Regions from separate parts of the Fructobacillus evanidus genome, predicted to be linked through region 1. Evidence: riboswitches for the same ligand, from Rfam matches in the RefSeq annotation. Region 1 holds a riboswitch; each other region holds the start of a gene.
The links. Region 1 has a riboswitch for thiamine pyrophosphate ahead of thiS (sulfur carrier protein ThiS). Riboswitches for the same ligand answer to the same signal wherever they lie in the genome.
Positions count from the first base shown of each region.

Region 2: linked by a shared signal. The riboswitch ahead of AABI08_RS02265 (solute carrier family 23 protein) and the one ahead of thiS (sulfur carrier protein ThiS) in region 1 are both predicted to bind thiamine pyrophosphate.
Region 3: linked by a shared signal. The riboswitch ahead of AABI08_RS02745 (TenA family protein) and the one ahead of thiS (sulfur carrier protein ThiS) in region 1 are both predicted to bind thiamine pyrophosphate.
Region 4: linked by a shared signal. The riboswitch ahead of AABI08_RS02395 (3-oxoacyl-ACP reductase) and the one ahead of thiS (sulfur carrier protein ThiS) in region 1 are both predicted to bind thiamine pyrophosphate.

Region 1 covers NZ_CAUZLM010000012.1:7,892-13,685, reverse strand. The annotation lists gene AABI08_RS07680 (D-alanine--D-alanine ligase family protein) at 1-572, shown strand, start outside; gene AABI08_RS07675 (universal stress protein) at 635-1,093, opposite strand; gene AABI08_RS07670 (hypothetical protein) at 1,215-1,370, shown strand; gene AABI08_RS07665 (replication-associated recombination protein A) at 1,551-2,840, opposite strand; gene AABI08_RS07660 (YueI family protein) at 2,909-3,283, opposite strand; TPP riboswitch at 3,539-3,628, shown strand; gene thiS (sulfur carrier protein ThiS) at 3,757-3,954, shown strand; gene thiF (sulfur carrier protein ThiS adenylyltransferase ThiF) at 3,961-4,614, shown strand; gene AABI08_RS07645 (thiazole synthase) at 4,618-5,388, shown strand; gene AABI08_RS07640 (hypothetical protein) at 5,406-5,591, shown strand; gene AABI08_RS07635 (MFS transporter) at 5,576-5,794, shown strand, end outside.
Region 2 covers NZ_CAUZLM010000002.1:184,401-190,194, reverse strand. The annotation lists gene trpC (indole-3-glycerol phosphate synthase TrpC) at 1-670, shown strand, start outside; gene AABI08_RS02280 (phosphoribosylanthranilate isomerase) at 657-1,433, shown strand; gene trpB (tryptophan synthase subunit beta) at 1,433-2,641, shown strand; gene trpA (tryptophan synthase subunit alpha) at 2,634-3,428, shown strand; TPP riboswitch at 3,641-3,744, shown strand; gene AABI08_RS02265 (solute carrier family 23 protein) at 3,867-5,183, shown strand; gene AABI08_RS02260 (LuxE/PaaK family acyltransferase) at 5,176-5,794, shown strand, end outside.
Region 3 covers NZ_CAUZLM010000003.1:51,181-56,974, reverse strand. The annotation lists gene thiM (hydroxyethylthiazole kinase) at 1-302, opposite strand, end outside; gene thiE (thiamine phosphate synthase) at 299-946, opposite strand; gene thiD (bifunctional hydroxymethylpyrimidine kinase/phosphomethylpyrimidine kinase) at 959-1,774, opposite strand; gene AABI08_RS02745 (TenA family protein) at 1,771-2,427, opposite strand; TPP riboswitch at 2,574-2,662, opposite strand; gene AABI08_RS02740 (MarR family winged helix-turn-helix transcriptional regulator) at 2,794-3,252, shown strand; gene AABI08_RS02735 (PH domain-containing protein) at 3,439-4,701, opposite strand; gene AABI08_RS02730 (PH domain-containing protein) at 4,622-5,020, opposite strand; gene AABI08_RS02725 (PH domain-containing protein) at 5,010-5,483, opposite strand; gene AABI08_RS02720 (pyrroline-5-carboxylate reductase family protein) at 5,574-5,794, opposite strand, start outside.
Region 4 covers NZ_CAUZLM010000002.1:210,936-216,729, reverse strand. The annotation lists gene AABI08_RS02415 (MFS transporter) at 273-1,835, shown strand; gene AABI08_RS02410 (NINE protein) at 2,041-2,310, shown strand; gene AABI08_RS02405 (hypothetical protein) at 2,444-2,572, opposite strand; gene AABI08_RS02400 (hypothetical protein) at 2,603-2,752, opposite strand; TPP riboswitch at 2,950-3,039, shown strand; gene AABI08_RS02395 (3-oxoacyl-ACP reductase) at 3,140-3,892, shown strand; gene AABI08_RS02390 (hypothetical protein) at 4,061-4,813, shown strand; gene AABI08_RS02385 (hypothetical protein) at 5,013-5,576, shown strand; gene AABI08_RS02380 (hypothetical protein) at 5,654-5,794, shown strand, end outside.

The DNA of each region.
Region 1 (5,794 bases):
CACGGGCAGAAAATGAAGCAGAGTATCAAGCTGCCTTAGCTGATTCCTTCAAATATGACCGGAAGGTCTTGGTCGAAGCAGCCGTTAATGGCCCTCGTGAATTAGAAGTGGGTGTTATCGGTAACGATGATATCTTAGTTTCTGAAATTGGTGCCCACCAAGTTCCGGACCAGGGTGGCGATGGTAAGGGCTGGTACGACTACAAGTCCAAGTTTGTGGATAACTCAGCCGTTGCCTTTGAGATTCCCGCTAAATTGCCAGAAGATGTTACGGCTGAAATTAAAGCCATGGCAAAGAAGGCTTACCAGGTCTTGAACTTGGCTGGGGAAGCTCGGATGGACTTCTTAATTGACGAGAATAATGTTCCTTACTTGGGAGAACCAAATACGCTGCCAGGATTTACGAATATGTCCTTGTTTAAGCGTCTTTGGGATTATTCCGATATTAACAACGCCAAGTTGGCCGATATGATGGTGCAATATGGCTTTGAAGCTTACGAAAAGGAACAACAGATTTCTTATTCGTTCGAATCATTGGGTGAAGAGAAGGTTGGAACTTTCAACGGCCAATAATTAATAATTTTAAACAAAAAACGTCCCTTGCTTTTTATGCAAGGGGCGTTTTTTACTGATTTTTACTTCTGAGCGAGCTTTGCGCAGCGGACAACCAAGACGTCAATTGTCGCCATGCGAGTGACGAAGGCGGTAACAGAACCAACAACTAAGCGCTCAACAGTGTTGAGTCCAGTGGCTCCAATCACAATCAAATCAGCTTTGATTTCTTTTGGAATATCGGTTGCAATCATGGTCTTTGGTGAACCGTAGTCAATTCGATATGAAACGTTTGAGAGGCCTGCATCAGTGGCTTCCTTCTTGTAGTTTTCCAATGATTGACGGGCATCTTCTGTGATGGTGTCAATCATGGTGTTATCGAAGGATGTAATGTTTTGAATGGCGCGAGTATCAATGACATTAGCAATCACTAATTCAACGTTGCCGTCTTCTTTTGCCAGGGCAATTGCGCGTTTCAAGGCCGCCTCAGCCTCCTTTGAGCCATCCACTGGAACCAAAATCTTCTGGTAAGACTGTGTCATCGTAAAGACCTCTCTTTCTTTCTAGGTTCATTATAAGTCTTTTAAGACGAAATAAAAAGTGGAGCCTCCGAATGGAAAATCGGTTGATACTAGAAATTGGCTGAGTCGCTTAGACAACAGTATGAATCCACAAAAAAAGCCCGCCCGAAGGCGAGCCGTGGGTCATGCCCACGATACTCTTTTGGCACCGTTAACCGCTACTCAGATTTTCCTCGAAATTATCGAGGTGGGCGTTTCACCGGGGGCTTTGACTACCGAACGAAAGGGCATGTCATGACCTGAGGATCCCCGTCCAAAATAAAAAGGTTGTAAGGAAAAAGCTGTTAATGTAGCAATGCGTATACCAGAGTATTCACTAATAGTATACTGATTTTGTCTAAAAATACTAGTCTTGACATTCTGATTTTTGTGAGTAATTATCATCAAAAATTGTCGTTGAAAATCAGATTGGTATTGTTTATTTTAAGCCACGACGCTGCTGGTTTTTAAGACTTTGATTGACGTCCTTTAACTGCTGCTCGAAATTCGAGTTTCCCTTTGGCTGGAAGTAGGCATCATCCTTGATGGCATCTGGGAGATATTGCTGAGCAACCCAGTCATTGGGGAAGTCGTGAGGGTAGATATAGTCGTTACCGTGGCCGAGTTTCTCGGCGCCCTTGTAGTGACTATCGCGCAGATGGTCTGGAATGGCCTGGGCCTTTGAGCGGCCGGCTTGAGCGATGGCAGCATCCATTGCGGTGTAAGCTGAATTGGACTTGGGTGATAATGCTAGTTCAATAATAGCATTGGCCAGTGGAATCCGTGCCTCGGGCAGTCCTAATTTTTCAGCAGTTTGAATGGCTGTTACGGCGCGTTGAGCACCATTTGGATTGGCGAGGCCGATATCCTCGTAGGCAATCACAATTAGGCGCCGGACCAGGATTTGCAGGTCGCCGGCAATAATCAGGCGGGCGGCGTAGTGCAGGGCCGCGTCGACATCCGATCCCCGAATTGATTTTTGTAGAGCTGAGATGATGTCGTAGTGGGCATCGCCATCCTTGTCGGCGACAAGTGACTGCCTCTGAGTCGTTTCTTCGATGACCTCCAAGGTCACCTGGATAACCCCGTTTGCATCCGGCTTGGTCGAAAGGACTGCTAATTCCAAGGAATTCAAGGCGGAGCGAAGATCGCCGTTGGTTGCCTGGCTAAGTTGGGTGAGGGCTTCGTCGGCTAGGTTCACTTGATAGTTGCCAAGACCGTTTTCCTTATCCGTTAGTGCCCGCTTGATGGCCTTTTTGATGTCTTGGTCACTCAAGGGTTGGACCTGAAAAATCTGAGTCCGGGAACGGATGGCCGGCGTGACGTTTAAGTACGGGTTTTCCGTTGTTGCCCCAATCAAGATAATGGCGCCCGACTCGAGGTGTGGGAGGAGAAAATCCTGCTTGACCTTGTTGAGACGATGAATTTCATCCAAAAGAAGGACGACTGTCCCTGACATTTTTGCTTCTTCGGCAACGACCTGTAGGTCCTTTTGCGAATCGGTGGCAGCGTTCAAGGCTCGAAAGGCAAAGTTCGTCGAGCCGGCAATGGCCGAGGCAATCGAGGTTTTACCGGTTCCGGGTGGACCGTAAAGAATCATTGAGGACAGGCGCTTGGATTCCACCATCCGCCAAATGATTTTATTTTCGCCGACTAGGTTTTCTTGGCCAACGATTTCTTCAATTTTTGTTGGCCGCATCCGGTAGGCCAGTGGTTTTTGTCCGGGCATGAAGGCTCCTTGATTAGTATGGCTTTGTCTTGATAAAAAAGAAGCCGGTTGAAACCGGCTTCGTCAGGTTACAGGTCAATTGATTCCTGGTTTACGGCTGATTTTGCCGCAAGAACGACCGCATAGGGGTCGTCTGTTTGTGTTGTTCTTTCAAAATCAGATAAAAGGGTATAGGGGTGATTGGTGCTGACGGCCATTTGCAAGTAGTTGATGTAGGCATCACCACAGGCATCCTGGTCAATCAGTAAGGTCGTGTCCGGCCAGTTGGCCATCCGCGCCTTGAGTTCGTCTTGAACTTGGCTATCATCGGCCTTTGATTCTTTAACGGCCGCGACTACTCGTTCACGAAAAGTGCCTAGGTAAAGGCGCTGCTCATCAGGGTTAATCTTGGGACCGCCATTACCTTGCTGTCCCTGTTCTAAACGGCTGTTAACATCATCCATTGGGTTATCCTCCAATTACTTTACTACAGACAATTATACGGAAAAAGATAAGGATATTAAAGGCTTGTCCGCTATTTTTGGGTGTTATTCAACCTTCGTCGGTTGATTGACCTAGTCTGTTGATTGCTGCTAATGAAAAATCAGTAACGATAAAAATTTTATTAGAATTGGTCTAGTAAATCCGGTGAAATTTTGTCCTGCTTATTGAGTAGACAGGCTAAAAAATCCATGTTATATTGATTTCGAAAATTGAATACGAATTATCTGGGGTGCCGGTTGGCTGAGATTATACCCATTGAACCTGATTAGATTAACGTCTGCGTAGGAAGATAGTGATGATAGTTTTTTTGAAAGCTGTTTTTGCGTTTTTGACGTGGAAACAGCTTTTTTTGTTCAATTTTTAACAAAAAGGGGTAGCAGCTGCAAGGGAAAACTGATTTTTTCGGCGGTCAGACCCAGAAGGGAGAAAAGAGATGGTGACAATTAATGGCGAACAGATGGACAACGTCGCAGGTGTAACGGTTTTGAGTCTACTGGAAGAACAAAACAGTCATCACGAAAACGTGGTTGTCGAACTCAATGGTCAAATTTTATCGAAAGTGGCTTTGGCTGAAACGGTGTTGGTTGAAAACGACAAGGTGGAAATTATTGCCTTTGTAGGTGGAGGTTAGAAAAAAATGACAACGATTGCAATTGATGGCCAGGCGGTGGAATCCGTCTACCTAAAAATGAAGGATCGCAATGTGGCTGACAGTCAGGATAAGTTGGCAGCCGCCCATGTGACCATTGCTGGATCAGGAGGGTTAGGATCAAATATCGCCATTGCGTTGGCCAGGGCCGGAGTTGGTCATTTGACCCTGATTGATTTTGATGAAATTGAGCATAGTAACTTGAACCGTCAGCAGTTTAAATTAAGCCAGGTTGGCTTACCAAAGGTCTTGGCCCTGAAGCAAAACATCTTAGAGTTTAACCCCTTTGTGGAGGTGACGACTTGGCAGGAACGAGTGACGGAGGATAATGTGTTGGATCTCTTCACCGGTGCTGATATTATCTGTGAAGCCTTTGATGATCAAAATGCGAAAGCAATGCTATTACGGCGGGCGCAAGAGGTTTTGCCAGAGACGCCAATCGTGATGGGCAATGGCTTAGCCGGTGTTCACGATGCCAATCAAATTCAAACCGTCCGGCAAAGTGACCATGTTTACCTTTGTGGTGATGGCCAAACCAAGGGATCGGAAGGGTTGATGGCTGCTCGTGTTCTGATTTGTGCTGGACACCAGGCGAACCAAATCCTACGTTTAATTCTAGAAAAAGAGACAGTAGAGGAGTAAAAAATGTCGACAAATGATCCATTAGTCATCGGTGGCCACCAGTTTGAATCACGCTTTATTTTGGGATCTGGTAAGTACTCATATGAGCTGATTGACTCAGCGGTTAACCATGCCAAAGCGGAAATTATCACGATGGCTCTTCGCCGAACGAGTGTAGCTGAGGAAAATATTTTAAATTTTATTCCACAGGGGACAACCATTTTGCCAAACACTTCGGGGTGCACCAACGCTGAGGAGGCAATCCGGATGGCGCGAATTGCTCGTGAACTGAGTGGGAGTGACTTTATTAAATTAGAAGTGATTCCTGATAAGCAGTATTTGATGCCCGATAACTATGAAACGTTAAAGACAACTGAGGTTTTGGCCAAGGAAGGCTTTATCGTTATGCCCTATGTCTTGGCTGATTTCAATATTGCAAAGCAATTAGTCGATGCAGGTGCAGCTGCCGTCATGCCATTGGGCGCACCAATTGGCACTAATAAGGGCCTTTCCAACAAAGATTTGATTCAAATTTTGGTCGACGAGATTGACCTGCCAATTATTGTGGATGCCGGAATCGGCCGTCCAAGCCAAGCAGCCGAAGCCATGGAAATGGGCGTCGATGCCATCATGGCCAATACGGCAATGGCAACAGCGGGAGACATTCCTTTGATGGCCGAAGCCTTTCACTTAGCCATTGAAGCTGGTCGCAAGGCCTACTTGGCCAAACCAGGACGAGTGTTGACGAAAAAGGCTGCGCCATCTTCACCGCTGGCAGGCGTGAGTCTTGGTTAGAAAGGAAAGGACTGGTCATGATTCAGCCAAAACGGGCAAGGCTTCATTTATCGTTAGCACAGAGAATCGTCCTGATTAATTTTCTTGGTTGGGTTTTTATCTATGCCGATCGGACAATCTTAAATCCAGTGATGCCGGAAATTCAACGGTCTTTTGGTTTAAACCATGCTGAGTTGGGACTGATTTCATCTGTTTTTTTTTAACCTATACGGTTAGTCAGTTACCATTTTCACGTCTGGCCGATGGTCATTCGAAGAAGACTATCGTCGCTTTGGGCTTTGTCTTCTTTGCGACAATGACTTTTCTCTCGGGGATTGTGCCGACCTTTATTCTTTTTCTACTGGTACGGGCTTTGGTTGGTCTAGGACAGGGCAGTTTTTACGGTCCAGCCTATGGATTAATTAAT
Region 2 (5,794 bases), on a different contig from region 1:
CCGTTTTTTAGCACCGGGGATTCACGTGATTGCCGAGGTCAAAAAGGCCTCGCCTTCCAAGGGCTTGATTGCGACTGATTTTCCTTATCAAGAAATTGCCCAAACCTATGATCAAGCCGGCGCAACGGCCATTTCGGTTTTAACCGAGCCGGATTACTTTTTGGGAAAATTAGACTATTTGGCTGAGATTGCACCAGCGATGACTAGCCCCGTTTTGCGGAAGGACTTTGTTATCGACCCCTACATGATCTATCAGGCAAAGGTGGCGGGCGCGAGCATTATTCTGTTGATTGTGGCCATTTTGTCGCCAGAGGACTTGCAAGCCTATTTGAACTTAGCTGAAAGTTTAGGACTGGCTGTTTTAGTTGAGGCACACGACGAGGATGAAATCAGCCAAGCACTGGCCGTCGGTGCCAAGATGATTGGGGTTAATAACCGCAACTTGAAGGATTTTACGGTTTCCTTTGACAACAGCCAACGACTCTTTGATTTGGTGCCCGATTCCGTTGCCTTTATTGCCGAAAGTGGCGTGAAAAAACCGTCAGATATTGTGCACCTGCAATCCTTAGGAATCAATGGTGTGCTTATCGGGGAGGCCTTGATGAAGGCGGCTGATCCAAAAGCCTTTATTGAAGCAGGACTGGGGGAGCGGGCCCATGACCAAGATTAAAATTTGTGGCTTGATGTCCAAGGAAGAGGCCTTGATGGCCAACGAGGCGCGCCCTGATTTGGTGGGGGTAGTCTTTGCTCCCGGTCGCCACCAGGTCACGGCAGAAGAGGCTTTAGTAGTGCGCCAGGCGCTGGCTGAACAGATTCCCCTGGTCGGCGTTTTCGTTGCTGAACCGGTTGAAATGATTTTGGGATTGGTTGAAACGGGGACGATTCAAATGATTCAGCTGCATGGTCAGCGACCGATTGACGAAGTTCGGCGGTTGCGGGAGGCCGGTGTGCCGATTATCCAAGCTTTGGTCGGTGATGATGCCATTGACCAGGCTAAGGGCTGGCAAAATCAGCTTCGGCTGCGTCGATTAAAAAAGGGAAATGACGGCTTGACAGAGCGTCTAGACAGCGATTTGAATTTAGCCGAAATTAATGGGAGTTCGGACGAACACCCAGTCAGTGATTTGGCTTTAGCCAATTTTAGTGGCCGTTTGGACGAACAGCTAGCCAGTAATCTCGACCTAGTTGATTTTTTAATGGTTGATGCTGGTGCTGGATCTGGTCAGCGACTAGATTGGCAGCGGTTAGCCGGTTTAACACCGACTCATTTATTTGTGGCTGGCGGAATTCAACCTAATAATCTCAGCGATTTACTGCAGCTTTATCAGCCCGCTTTTGTTGATGTGAGTTCTGGGGCGGAAACAAAGGGGTACAAAGATTTAAACAAGATGGTGGCACTGGTAGCCATTGCCCATCAAGAGGAGGGAAAGTAATGGAAACAGAATACAAGACAAAGAAACAAGCCGGTCGGTTCTTAGAGTATGGTGGCCAATATGTACCGGAAACTCTGATGAATGAGTTGAATAAGATGGCCGATGTTTACCAGGAAGCGAAGGACGATCCTGATTTTCAGGCGGAATTGGCTGACCTATTGGCTAATTATGCCAACCGACCATCGCTGTTGTACTATGCTAAGAATATGACGGAAGACCTTGGTGGCGCTCAAATTTATTTCAAACGCGAGGACTTGAACCACACGGGGGCTCATAAGATTAACAATGTGATTGGCCAAGCATTGTTAGCCAAGCGAATGGGCAAAAAACGCTTGATTGCCGAAACCGGTGCTGGTCAACACGGGGTGGCCACGGCAACGATTGCTGCCTTGTTTGGCCTGGAATGTGAAGTCTTTATGGGGAAGGAGGACACGGATCGCCAACGTTTGAACGTCTATCGGATGGAACTCCTTGGGGCCAAGGTTCATGCCGTGACCTCCGGATCAATGGTCTTGAAGGATGCCATTAATGCCGCCCTGCAAGACTTTGCGGCCCGACCTGAGGACACGTTTTATGTGATGGGCTCGGCAACCGGCCCTCATCCTTATCCGGAGATGGTGCGTGATTTTCAAAGTGTGATTAGTCAGGAATCCAAGCAACAAATCCAGGACCAATTGGGGCGCTTGCCCGATAAGGTGATTGCCTGTGTTGGTGGTGGCTCCAATGCCATCGGTAGTTTTGCCCACTATATCGACCATCCCGAGGTTGAGTTGATTGGGGTGGAGGCAGCCGGCAAGGGCGTTGATACTGACTTGACGGCGGCGACCATCGAAAAAGGCCGGTTGGGTGTCTTTCACGGCATGAAGTCGCTCTTTTTGCAAAATGACAGTGGCCAGATTAACCCGGTTTATTCGATTTCGGCTGGGTTAGATTATCCAGGAGTTGGGCCAGAACACGCCGCCTTGGCTGCCGAACACCGGGCCCAATACGTTGGTATCACCGATGATGAGGCGGTGGCTGCGTTTGAGTACATTGCCAAGCAGGAGGGGATTATTGCCGCGATTGAAAGCTGCCATGCCGTGGCCTATGTGCAAAAATTAGCGCCAACATTGCCAAAAGACCAGGTCATTGTCTGCACATTATCTGGCCGTGGCGACAAGGATGTGGCAGCGATTGCCAAGTACCGGGGGGTTGAAATTCATGAGTAAAATTAGTCAAAGTTTTAAAAATCATAAAAACTTTATTGCCTTCGTCACTGCTAATGACCCAGACATGGAAACGACTGTTAACAATGTTGTAGCCTTGGCTGAAGGTGGTGCTGATGTCGTTGAAATTGGGATTCCCTTTTCTGACCCAGTCGCCGACGGTCCCGTTATTCAGGCGGCCGATTTGCGGGCCCTGCGCGACCATAATTTACCGATTGAATCAATTTTTGCGGCGGTGAAGGAAATTCGACGACAAACAGCGGTGCCCCTTGTTTTCTTGGTCTACCTAAATATTGTTCTCCAGTATGGCTATGAACGTTTTACCGCCGACTGTGAAAAGTTCGGTGTTGATGGCCTGATTATTCCTGATTTGCCCTATGAAGAACGGGGAGAATTGGCTCCCTTTACTGACAAGCACGGTCTGGATTTGATTCCGTTGATTACGGTGACGTCTGGTGAGCGCATTCCGATGATTGCCAAAGAGGCGACCGGCTTTATCTACCTGGTTTCTTCTCTGGGGGTGACGGGCACTCGCGAGTCCTTTGCTTCTAATTTAGCGGAAGTTGTTGGACAAATTAAGGCGGTTACGGATGTGCCTGTTGCCATTGGCTTTGGCGTGCATACCGCCGACCAGGCGCAAGCAATGGCGGAATTGGCCGATGGGGTCATTATTGGATCTGCCTGCGTCCAAATTGTGGCCGACAATGGTCAAAATGCACCGGCAAAGCTACAGGCATACGCCGAGGAAATCCGCGCTGCTGTTGATGATGTAACGGTTGGGGAAGGTTAATGCATTGGTCAAAATAGAGTGCCATTGCAAACAGCTAAAAGGGATTAGTGATTGGCATCAAGGTGAGAGTTGTTGCTGGTAGTGTATTTGTCTGACTTTTGTTGATCGCACTTTGACTTTTGCTATTAGTAGAACCGTTTTAAATTAGGTTGAACAAAAGTGTCTTATATTTGTTCTAATTTTCAATTTCATGCTATACTGAAAAAAATTAATTAATTCGCAAGGGGAGCATCACGCTGAGATTAGACAGAAATGTCTTAGACCCTATGTACCTGATCTGGTTAATACCAGCGTAGGAATGCAACTAATATCGATAACAGGGGTCTTTTTTTAAGGGCTTTTTGGTTGAGGTTGAGTTCATCATGAATTCAACCTTTTTCTTTTGCTGGTAAAGACCGGACAGGGTGGATTGATGAATTAAATTTTAGGAGAGAAAGAATGATTCAACAGAACCATCAGCAGCAAGAAAGTTTCCAAGAAGAGGTGCCATTAAGCACCGGTCAGACACTATTGATTAGTATTCAACACATCTTTGTTTCCAATGTTTGGCTGGATCCGATTTTCGTTGCTTCGGCTGCGGGCCTCTCGTTAGCTTTGTCGACGAATTTGATTAGTGCCATTTTTTTGGCATCTGGTCTTGTGACGATTTTTCAGGCTTCAAAATTAGCGCGGCTACCGATTGTGCAAGGCCCTTCAGCGGCCTTTGACGCCTTAATGATTAGCGCTGGTAAAACTGGGGGATTACCAGCCGCCGGTGGTGCCGTCTTTCTCAGTGGCTTTATTGTTTTGCTGATGTCGTTATTTGGCTGGGTTCATCGCTTAGCCAAGAAGCTGACACCTGCGATTACCGGGACCATTATTTTTTTGGTCGGCGTTTCGCTTTCAAGTTTTACAATGTCAGAATTATTAGGGGGTACGCCCGGAACAAAGGGCTTTGCATCACCGAATGTTTTGCTGGTGGCCATTGTGACCACTTTGATTGTTGTCTTGGGATCGTTGTTTGGCCGCGGTTACTGGCGTAAGTTTTCCTTTTTGTTGGCCCTTGTGGTGGGCAATCTTTTGGCCGCAAGCTTGGGGATGATTGACCTGTCAGGCGTCAAAAGCCAACCGCTCTTTGGTCTACCACGCTTGTTCCCGTATGGACTATTTCGTTTTAATTGGGATATTTTCTTGACCTTCTTCATCGCTTATTTAGTGGCGGTGATTGAAGCTTTGGGTGTTTATGAAGCATCCGCCGATGTTACCAAAGAAGAATTAAGCTCAAAGCGTATTAGTCGTGGCATTGCTGGTGAAGCGGGTGGCTCCATGCTTTCCTCTTTGATTGGTGGTTTTCCAACCACTGCGTTTGCCCAAAACTTAGGGGTGATGAAGTTGACGGGGGTTCATTCTCGCAAGCCAATTCTATTGGCTGGGGGATTGCTGATTTTACTAGGGTTCGTGCCGAAGTTTGCAGCAGTTCTGGCTTTGACCCCAGCACCAGTGATTGGTGGAATGTTTTTGCCGGCAGCGGCGACTTTGTTGACGACGGGCTTTGCCACTCTGCAGAAGTCTGATAAGAGCGAAGCAACACGGATGAGTATTGGTTTGTCTTTGTTGTTGGCCATTGCCTTGCCATCTTATGCAAAAGGCTTTTCGGGTATTTATCAATCACTCTTTTCAAATAGCATCTTAGTTGGTGCCTTGTCAATTGTGACCTTGCATATTCTATTAATTGTCGTCCCAGGATTTTTTGGAAAGGAAAAGAATCATGAGTGATTCAGCAGTTGCAACGATTCAAGAAGAAATTCTGAATTTTATTAATCAGTACCAGGTCATGAACGGGCATGGTGAAAGCGATGAGGATTTTAACCGGCTGGCCCTTGATTTGTTTCAATATCAATTTGACCATAATTTGCCCTATAAAAAATATGCGCAACAGCAACGAAAAAGTCCACTAATGGTCCATCGGTGGCAAGACATTCCATTAATGCCGATTCAGGGATACAAGAAGTTAACGCTGTCAACAACGTCAATTACGGCGGACGAGGCTGTTTTTATGTCGAGTGGGACAACGGATAAAAACCACCGTAGTCATAGCTACCATCCAACTTTTGCTGTTTGGAATGAATCGATGAAAGCACCTTTCAAACAGTATGTTCTCCCAGATGTTGATCGAATCACGATTATTGGTCTTTTCCCGGATGAAGAACACTTAGAAAATTCTTCTTTGGCTCATTATGTTAGTCGCGCCATTGCCGAATTTGGTGACCAACACAGTCGAGCGTATGTCGACGAAGACGGCATCGATTACCAGGGCGTGGTCGCTGCTTTGAAGGTGGCAGAAGAGGACCAGCGTCCCGTGATGCTATTAGGCGCTAGTTTTTCCT
Region 3 (5,794 bases), on a different contig from region 1:
GACCGCAATGGCGTTGCCCCAACAGCAACGGGATCGAAGACAACGGGAAGGCCCAATTCGTTGGCTGTCTTCCCACTATTAATCATCACCTTTTGTGAATTTTCAGAAGTTGAACCCAAATTCAAGGTCACGGCGTTGGCAATTTTCGTCAAATCAGCGGCATCCAGCGGATCTTCGAGCATGATTGGTGAAGCACCAATATAGGCGATGGCATTGGCCACCAATTGGGGGGTAACGCTATTGGCCACGTTCAAGACGATGGGTTGGTTCTTGCGAACGGCAGTTAAGATTGTTTGACTCATTTTGTCACTCCTCGTAATTTCTGAACACTTCGTTGAATATCATCGCTAGCGGTAATAGCCGAAATCACGGCAACACCCGCAATCGGCAGCTCCGCCAATTCCTGGCAGTTCTCTTCATGGATACCACCAATGGCCACAACCGATAGCGGGCTCTTGGATGCAACCGCCAAAACGCCTTCTGGCCCAATAGCCTCTTTGACCTTTTCCTTACTGGTCGTTGCAAAAGCCGGCCCAACGCCCAAGTAGTCAACGACTGCCAAATCAGCTTCACTGGCAGCTAGCTCTTTTAGATCATGGACGGATAAACCAAGTAGTAAATCAGGTGCCACCTCATGGATGGCTCGCACCGGTGTGTCACCCTGACCAACATGCAGGCCATCCGCCTGAATGGCCAGTGCCAAAGGCAGGTCATCATCGACATACAAAGGCACATTGGCTTCTTTGGTAATGCTTCTGATTTTCTGGCCCAGCGCCACCTTTTCCGCCTGGTTCAACTTTGAGTGGTCCTTTTCGCGGTACTGGACAGCCGTTACGCCGGCGTCACAGGCCTCTTGAACGACGCGAATCACTTCGTTTGGATCGTCGTTGACGTTTTGGCTACCCACAACGAGATAAACCGTTAATGATGCAGGATCAAAATTCATTATCTTTCCCTCTTAATCTTCTGGATTCGGCCACTGGCCATGGTTCAAAGGACCATGACCGTGACCGATAACTAGTGGCTGACCAATAATGGCATTCATATAGCGGTGGCCCTTTTCAATTGCTTCTCGCAGGGAATCACCTTGGGCCAAAAAGGACGTAATCGCAGCCGAGAGGGTGTCCCCCGTCCCGTGCTTGCTTGACGTTTCAACCTTTTTTCCTTCCAACCAAAAGCCTTCTTCGTTTTCTAATAAGACATAATCATAAATGACTGGGCCTTCCCCATGGCCACCCTTGACGATGACATTTGGAACACCCAACGCTTGAATCTTTTGACCGGCAGTAACCATGTCGTCGCGGTTACTGATTTTCATATCGGCTAAAAGTTCGGCTTCGGGAAGGTTTGGTGTCACCAGCGTTGCTAATGGCAACAGATGATTTTTCAAGGCCGAAATGCCGGCTGGGTCAAGCAAGGTGGCCCCGCCCTTGGCGACCATCACGGGGTCGACCACAAAATTCTTTTGTTGGTAGTGTCGAATATTTTTCGCCACCTGGAGGACGCGAGCTTCGTCAAAGAGTGCCCCCGTCTTGGCTGCACGGACATCAAAGTCAGCCATCACCGAGGCAAACTGTTGGTCAATCACGGCTAAATCAGTTGGATAAGCACCCTGCACACCCAGTGTATTTTGTGCGGTTAACCCGGCTACCACGACCGTCGAATAAGTCTTGCATGCCTGCATGGTCTTAATATCGGCCTGCATGCCGGCGCCACCACCAGAATCAGACCCCGCAATGGTCAATGCTGTCGGATATTGGTTTGGATCAATCATTTTGTTGCCTCCATTCCCTGCAGGAAGAATTGATTTTCATACTTCGTTGATTGGATAAAAGCAGCCAAGGCCTCTTCTTGCACTTCGGGACTAACTTGTTCGGCCGTCTGATTAACCAAAGCCAACATTGGTCGCGTCAAGCCCTTATCAATCCCCCGGTAATAGCCAACCCATGGCATAAAGGGATTATCCGGCTTGATGAGGCCATCACGAATCAACAAATCAGCCAAGTAGGCATAGTCATAGGGACAAGCAGCCAAGGCAACCAAACCGATAAACGGATCCTTTTCAACTGATTTGACCATATGGTTGACGTACTGGTCAGTGACCATTGAATTTGGATACTTGCCCTCTTGGATACTCTTATCGTCAGTTTGAGCCAAATCCAACAAAATCTTATGAGCAGTGTATTCGCGATGATCGTCGACCACTTCGGCATCAATTGTTTGCCCGGTCAATGTCTGGCAGACCTGCTCATACAATGGCAAATAATGACCCAGGTAACGATAATCTTGCTGAACATAGTAGAGCAGTGCCTTTGGATGAACCTCCCCAGCAATCATTGCTTGAATAAAGGGATTAGCATAAAAATCAGCCTTGTGTTCTTCCATCACTTGCATAAAGCGGTCGGAAAACGGCAGCGTTTTTGTCATTTTTTTCTCCTCAATCATCAACTTTATTTTGGCGGACTGTGGCGTTGGCAGTCACCTTTTTGAACATAATAAAAAGCCCTCAGCCTGAGCTGAGGACTTCTGGCCTGCTAACAATTGCCGAAAATGGGCAAAGGCATCAGGATTTAAATCCGTTTTTCGAAGTTTCCTGCGACCGTGCTAGCGGCATCAGGTTCAATGGGTATAATCTCAGCTCAGGGCACCCCAACTTTATTTATCACACAAGCAGTATAGCACGGAAATTAGAACCCGTGTGAAAAACTTCGTCGTACGGACTTGCCACCTGCCGTGAAATCAGTTATATTATAAGTATACTTATCAATCAGCACTAACACCAAGGAGGTTCCCATGAGCCCTGTCAAAACTGCTTCACTTTCTCGCTACATGGATTCGACCAATCAGAAATTCTTCAACTTATATACTGATTGGTTCCGCCAAATGAAATACCGTCTCCGTGAACTTGACTTGACCCACCCCCAATTTCAAATTCTGGCTACTGTCCATGGCCTCAGTTTACAAAATACCGAGATTACTCAAATCATGGTGGCCAAGGCAGCAGACGTTGATGCCATGACTGCTTCAGCTATTATTACCAAACTTAGTCGCGAAGATCTTTTAGACCGCTACCCCGGTAAGAAGAATCCGCGTTCAAAAGCCCTCTCATTAACCCAGGCTGGTGAGGAAAAATTGCAACAGGCCTTAGACATCGTCAATCAATTTGACCAAGATCTGTGGAGCCAATTTGACGCCTCTTTGCCAGAAAGCATTGATCAGGCTCAGGCAGTCGTCAAAACCCACCACTACTAAAATCGTCCAAGTAAATCAACACCAATTGAAAAGAGCCGAAAATACATGATTGTATTCTCGACTCTTTTTTCTTTTACCAAAAAAATCAGTGCCATTATATCATTTAATTGGACCGGAGCCACCTACAATCAAACACGACAGTCCAAGCCACTTTTTATTCACTGATTTCTGCAACGAATGTGCGTTTTAGCCAAGCGATTGGTACCAATCAAAGATGGTCTGCACCTCCTCCATTGGCAAGTAACGGACGGTCAACACCTTCGTACTGGTATCAGTTCGGACCACCACGGCAAGGTGGGCTCGCTGATTGCGACGGGCCAGCCACCAACTTTGCTTAATTGAAAGCGACTGAATCTTATCCCAGGCCATATAGGTGGTGATGGTTTCGTAATTCTTCGCCGTTTTTAAAACAAGGATCTGTCCGTTAACCACTTGAGCGGTTGTCGCCTTTCCTTTATACACACCGGCACCGGCAACAAAGGCCAAGACAAGCAAAACCAGCACAACGACTAACAACCACCGTTGAAAGACATAGATGATGGCAAGCCCAAATGGTAACGTCCAAAAGAGACCATTACGAATCATTGTCAAAATTTGATAAGTCGACCCACTAGTCTTTTGTACTGGTCGATTAGGAAAATTAGGCAGCCACTGTGACAAGTACTGGTCAACAACTCCTGATTTTACCATTGGAATCAAGGTTGGTACGTTTTTAGAAACCTTATCTTCGCCATTTTCATCGGTAATCAACCGCGTTTTAACGGTCGCTAAGCCCAATAACTGTCGGAAAATATTTTGACGAATCTCAACGGTTTGCATCCTGTTAATCGACAAATGCATAGTTTGTCGTTCAAAAAGTCCCCGAGAGATTGTCAAATGACCAGCATCATGATGAACTTCAAAACCAAAATACAGGATCACCGTTCGCAGCACGTTAAAAGCAACCACAATCAGGACAAACAAAACCACCAGCAAGACCATTACTAGGGCGCCCAGGCCCAGAACATGGTTAGTAAACTCCTGCTCAAGCCAACGGCTGACTACCCCTTGTTGATCTAAGTGGGCAACCCCGCCAACAAAAATAAAAAATTGAAAGATGACTTCCGGCGTCGTCACGGCATAGGTAATCAGAGAAAAAATTGAGGCCCGGTAGGAGTCATCAGATTGTCTACTAGAACCATTTGACCGCAATGAGCTTGTTCGAGTGGCGGTTGCTTGGTCATTTTCAAACTCAAGCGGCTGCCTCTGCGGGGTTTCCTCGGCGGCTGACAAATCTGGCTCCTGTGTCACTGGCCCTTCTTTTTGTGCCTGAACTTGTGCCCGCTCAATCAAGGCAACCAGATTGGTCGTTTCATCCTGTCGCTTTTGCTCAAGGACCAGCGCTACCCACGTTGGCACAACGGAGAGGGAAATCTGATTTTTCTTGGCCCCCTTCCCCCCCGGAGTCAACAGCAATGTCCTCCAAATGAAACGGTTGCAGGAAAAACCATTGCTTTCGATGAATATTTTGAATTTTGTGGTAGGGCAAGTGGCGGACCTGACGTTCCAACACGCCCGACCGGTAAATCAGTTCAGTCTCCGTGAGTTCATAGGTCTTCATCCAGAAACTTAAAATCGACCAAACCACCATAGCCAAGAAAAGCAAGGCCCACTCCCACCAAGCAAAGTGGAAAAAGAACAGAATAGCTAAGGCAAAGGCCACCATGTTTTTCAACTGCCGGTAAAAATCCAAAACAAAAGCAAGGGGATGTAAGTGCTTAGCCTTCATGTCGGGCCTCCCTGGCCAACGTCATGACCCTATCCTTAAACTTTTCGGCCTCCTCCTCCGTTAAAGCCTCAATTTGATGACCGGAGCCACCCGTCAAAATATGCACCTGTTGTAATTTAAACACCCGTAAAATCGGTCCCTGGTCCAAATCGACGTTCTGCACCCGGGCAATTGGAATCGCAGTATGAGTCCGGAAGAAGAAGCCCTTTTTAATTTCGACATTCGTTCCGTTAACCATAAAATGGTAAAAAGCATAGCGGTAACGGACTAATAAGATCCCGCCGACAAACCAGAGCACAATGGCCAAAAAGAGACCCCAGATTGCCCAAATTGGTAGATAAAACTTCAAAAAATGTTGTAAAGCCCAATTTCCAGCAAAGTAAATGGCTAAAATTACGATGGCGCCAATGACTTCCATGATGTACCAGACTTTTTTGATTGCTTCCGGCAGTGCTTGCATCATTCTCTCCCTCTCTCATAAAAAAATGGGGCTAAGAAGCGGTTTCGCTCCTTGGTCCCAAGTTGATTTCAATCACTTAAAAGCTCAAGGCTTTTAATCACCAGCTGCTGCCAAGATAGCGGCATGCACTGCCCCGCGGAAGCCATGCTGATCTAGAGCTAAGACGCCCTTAATCGTTGTACCCCCAGGCGATGTAATCTGCCCCTTCAAGTCACCAGCGGACAAATCAGACTGTTGCGCCAATTGTGCCGTCCCCGCTACCACTGAGGCCACCATCTGCCCCGCTTGCTTGCGATCCATCCCCTTGGCTACGG
Region 4 (5,794 bases), on a different contig from region 1:
TTTTTGCTTTCATTTCGATAAAAGCAATCAGGAGATGAAACTTGTTCGGTTGATTTTTAATAAATTAGCCGTCGGATTCATTTGTTAAAGCAATATGAAAGTGAAAAGGCCGCAAAAAATTTACTTTCGAAAATGATTACGTGAATACGAATTGGAGTAGTTGGGCTGCTCTAATAATAAGATTTATTCAACAAATCATCATGAAGTGATTCATTGTTAATGACATTAGCCGTTCTGATTACTTGTTACTTGTATCGGAAAGGAATTACAAAATGAGTAATACAGTAAAAAGTAATTCAAGGAAATGGTGGGCATTATTTGCCCTATCCTTGGGTGTCTTTATGAGTTTGTTAGACGTAACCATTGTGAATGTTGCTTTGCCAATTATGGCTGAAAGTTTTCAGACCAACTTTAGCAACGTTCAATGGGTGATTAGTGCCTATACAATTTCTTATGCGGTGGTCATCTTGATTGTTGCAAAATTAGGTGATATGTATGGCCGTAAACGAATCTATTTAATTAGTATGGTGATTTTCGTGTTGGCTTCAGCCATTAATGGCTTAGCACCATCACTACTGATTTTAAATATTGGTCGAGTGATTCAAGCATTTGGTGGCGCAGGCTTAATGAGTTTAGCGCTAGCATTGGTTGCTTCCTTGTTTGATGGAAAAGAACGGGGGATGGCCTTAGGTATTTTAGGATCGGTGATGGGCATTTCAACCGTTTCAGGTCCTTTAATTGGTGGTATTTTATCAGAATCGTTTGGCTGGCCATCAATCTTTTATGTGAACATTCCAATTGGTATATTGGCGGGAATTTTAGTTTATTTCACAACAAAGGAGACGCCTAAGTATGGTGAAGGTCAGAAAATTGATTTTTGGGGAATGATCTTATCATCGACAGCCATTTTTTCTGCTGTTTATGGGTTAATCCAAAAGGAAAATCACGCCCAATTATCGTGGCTTAATCCACAGATTGCCTTTTGGTTAATGGCGGCTGTTGTGCTGTTAGTACTATTTATCATCGTTGAATCTAGAATCGAAAAGCCGATGATGGCTTTATCTCTGTTCAAAAATAAAAATTTTGTTGGTTCTATTATTGTTGCCTTTGCCTTGGGATCAGGCGTTTATGCGATGCAAATTTTCATCACATCAATGATGGAAAATGCGCTGTCATATGCAGCCTTTGAAACCGGGTTACGTCAGGTACCGATGACGATTTGGAGTTTGATTTTAGGGCCAGTTGCCGGCTACTTAACTAACAAGTTTTCAAATCGTCGGACCATTGCGATTAATTTATTAGTGGGTGCTGTCGGTCTACTACTCTTTGCTAATGCCATGACAACTCAGCTTTCATATCAGGAACTGATTTTGCCATTGATTTTGCTGGGAGTATCAAACGGGCTTGTCAATCCATTATTGAATAATGCAGCACTAGCGGATGCAAAACCGGATGAAATTGGCATGGTGTCTGGCTTAGTCAATGTCTTTATGCAGTTAGGAACATCATTTGGGGTCGTAATCCTAGGATTGTCTCAGAGTAAGGCATATGACAGTCATCTGCATACCTTCTTCAATTCGCTTGATGTCCACTTAGCAAGCATTGAAAAGATCAAAAATCAGTTATTGGCAGAAGGACCTTTTTCAAGTCATGGCATAATCTCACAAGATATAAAAGCGCCAATGGCTATTGTGAGTGATCTTCGGCATGCGACTTCGCAAGCATTTTACGCAGGAATGAACAGTGTGATGTTGGTTTCGGCGTCTATTTTGACGGTTGCCGCCGTCCTAGCATTTTTCTTGTTAAAAGATGGCCAAGCTGCTAAAAATAAGTAGTTGTTATTCATCTTAATTTGAGCCTCAGAATGTTGATAATATTCTGGGGCTTTTCTTATGTCTATTTCCCGTTATGCTGTGTGGCTGATTTATGAAAACATCGTATTCAAAACGACATCCTCTCTGTAAATAAAGTAAAATAAATGATAGAATTGTAGTTGGATATTCTCAATCAGATTACTTGAAACATAAGGAGAAAAAATATATGGATACTGTATATGACGGCAATGCAAAAATTAACACTGTGAACAAGCATGTTTTTGTTTGGGTTTGCAACTTTTTGGTTGGTGGCTTTGGTGTTGATCGCTTTATTCGGGGACAAATCGGTTTAGGTTTGTTCAAGCTTTTCATCGGTTCATGGATTACTTTGGGCATTTGGCCCTTTGTTGATTTTGTGATTGCGCTTGTAAAAGCTTATGGATCAAACAACCATAGCAATGAATTAACATTTATTAATGGTCGTTACGCTAACTAAGAGTTACTTTTTCAAGGAAGATAACTGACTGACACTACTAATAAAACCCAGCGTTATTGAACGGTGGGCTTTATTTTTTATTTGATGTTGTTAAAGCAGGCCAATTCAATACTGATTTGGTATTAGTAGTAATTTAGCCTAGCAGGGCAACGTACCCAACCATGCTCAGCACGGCAATGATGCCGATAATAATGAACCATGGGCGTGTGTAGAGCGTGTCTCGTGGTTGTTGATCTTCGTTTTCTTTGTTTTTATCGTTCATCAGGTTATTTTCCTTTCATACAAAATCAGATTACTTATATAGAATAATGGCGCGATAGGTGAGTGACCAAGGTGAAATCGACAGCACTTCGTAGTCTTGGGCTTCTAGATTGCTGATAGCGGCATTTAAATTTTGTTCAAAGCCTCTAGAGGTGCTCGCACTAATGACTTTTGTTTTCATAGGTTCCCCTCCGTTCTTTCAATCAACTCTCTATCCCCATTGTAAGTAAAGCGATTCATTTTTCAATGATGAGAGCTGATTTTTTATGAAATTTAAAGGATTTGGGCTGGCATATCAGTCATTATTAAGCCGTTAAATGTTTGATTTTAAAATCAGTCTAAAATATGGTTGATGGCTGATTTCATATGGTAAAATATAAGCAACGCTAGGGGCGTCGATTTGACTGAGAAGAACCCTTTGAACCTGAACTAGTTAGTACTAGCGGAGGAAAGTGTCATTGCTAATGATTTTTTAGTGGTGCTTTCTATCTAGAAAGCACCTTTTTATTTGCAGCAAACGGCATAAGGTCAGTCACTGAGATGCCTTTCTAAAAGGAAAGGTAGAGGAATGTCGAAAACAGTTTTGATTACGGGAAGTAGCCGAGGCCTGGGAGCAGAAATTTCACGCACTTTCGCGAAAGATGGATTCCAAGTGGTGATTAATTATTATCACAGTCAAGAGAAGGCCGAAGAATTGGTAGCAGAAATTGGACAGGACCGCGCTATGGCTATTCAAGCTGATGTCCGGAATCGGGCCGAGGTTGATCAAATGGTGCAACAAGCCGTTGCTAAATTTGGTTCACTTGACACGGTTGTGAACAACGCCCTCATCAATTTTAAATTTGATCCCGTGGCACAGAAGCTCTTTAAGGATTTGACTTGGGATTCTTATCAGGAGCAAATCGATGGTACATTGAAGGGAGCCTTTAATGTGACGCAAAGTGCTTTACCACAAATGATGGCGCAAAAAGCTGGTCAAGTGGTTAATATCGGGACTAATTTATTCCAAAATCCCGTTGTGGCTTACCATGAATACACCACGGCCAAGGCTGCCATGATTGGTTTTACCCGCAATTTGGCAGTTGAATTGGGCGAATTTGGCATCAACGTCAATATGGTTTCGGGTGGTCTTTTGCAGACAACGGATGCTAGTGCGGTCACAACACCGGAAGTGTTCGACTACATCAAGCAAACAACGCCGTTGCGAAAAGTGACGGAACCAAGTGATGTTGCCAAGGCTGTCCTCTTTCTCGGTAGTGATCAGGGTCGGGGACTGACGGCACAAAACGTGACGGTTGACGGCGGTTTGACAATGAACTAATTTGAACAAATTTGGCAATGTCCAAGACGGGCATTGTTTTTTATTTGGCAAAATGAAAACAAAGTGTAATAGATTAATTAGAATCATTAGCGTTAAAATCAGGAGTAAATGTTACTGTTGGCAGACTGCTGGCCATCAAATAACAGTTTTTAGAGAGAAGGCATAACGATGGTTATTATTGGTTTGATTGCAATTGTGCTGATTGGCATTTGGTTTTCTTTTTGGCTTTCGATGAAAATTATCGAAATGCTGCCATATCTGATTTTGCTTTATATTGCCCTGAACATTTTGAACTTTGTTTTGGATCACAAGACGGGAATTTTATTGACTGTTCTGGTAATTGCGGCGATTCTGATTTTTGGCTGGATCTATGGTTCGCGGCACTCAGATGATGAAGCTGATGTGGAGCAGGTAGGTGATGATCATACTGCAGAAATTAGCCCAACAGTAATCGACACTGCGCATGATGAAACCCCAATGGAACCAATTGCCATTACTCAGTCAGTTGAACTGACACCGGCTGAACGGCGTGACCAAGCTTGGCAAAATTTTCAAGAAAATCATCCGTTAAACCTGGGGGATGGTCTGTTTATTGATACAAAAAATGAACAAATGTTTCTTGATTTAGGTGATGCCGAGGAGCGGGGACGGAAATACTTGCTAGAAAATTTTTCTGCCGTGCAGGAATACAAGATTCGAGAAGAAACGGCGGAAACTAAGGTGATTGGCGTTCATTTTACGGATATGGGCCGGTACAACTTTGCTGATATTGAATTAAGTAAGGCTACCAATGATGTTTTGGGGACTAGCCCAGCCGACTATTTTGAAGGCATTTTAGCGCAACAAGTTTCATCTCTGCATCCGGATGTTAGTTCTCTCCAGAGTGATGATCAGCCAGGAATTGCGGGGACGAGTGACTAATTGACGTGCGCTTTATTTTGATGGGCGAACATAAGTTCAATAAATTGTTATCAGAATGATAGACAAACTGACAACAAGAGAGTTAAACTAATGGAGTTAGTTACCGGCCTTGTTTAAAATAGCCGGCACAAATCTATTAGGTCCAGTTGAACATCAGGTCTATAAAGGTCCTGATTTTTGATTGTTTGGGAGAGTTAGAATGTTTTTCTTGGTTTCATTGACTATTATTGGTTTGCTTCTTTTGACTGCAATTGTGAAGGGACACCATTTAGCGCAACGCCGTCGAGTTCTTCGGGCAGTGTTACACCATGAGGTTAACCAAGCGTTGGCTGAACAAAACCAAATGGCTGATGATTCTTTTGATTTTGATGTTCATACACCAAAAGAGGTTCATGACTATCTAAAGAAGCAATTCGAGGATGAAAATGCTTTAAACCTTGGTGACGGCCTCTTTATCGACGTGAAGACGGAGTATCTGTTTTACGATTTGGACCATGCTGATGCTGACGGCAACCTTTACTTTTTTGAGAACTTTGATGAAATCGAGCACTACAAGGTCGTAGAAGAGACTAAAGACACCAAGACTATTGCAGCAAACTTTTTAGATTTTGATGATGGTGATTTTGTTCATACGACTTTAAGCCGGCGGGAAAACCCCGTGATTGGAACAAGTCCAGCCGATTACTTTGAAAAATTGTTGAAGAAATGCGTGAAGCAAAATCGACAGGCCTACCAGGATTACTTGGTGAGCCAGGTGCGATAACGGTGTTATTATATCCCCGCTTAATCTATTCACGTTACAATAAAGTTACGATTAGTATATTGAACGAGGTATAAAACGTGTTCTTATTATTTGGCTTAATATTAGTGATTTGGGGGATTGTTTCACTCTTCCGGTTCACTTTAAATGTATTTTCATACTTTTTAATTTTAGTTGGTATTTTGTTAGTGTTGAGTTTCTTCCTACATCACTGGATCTTT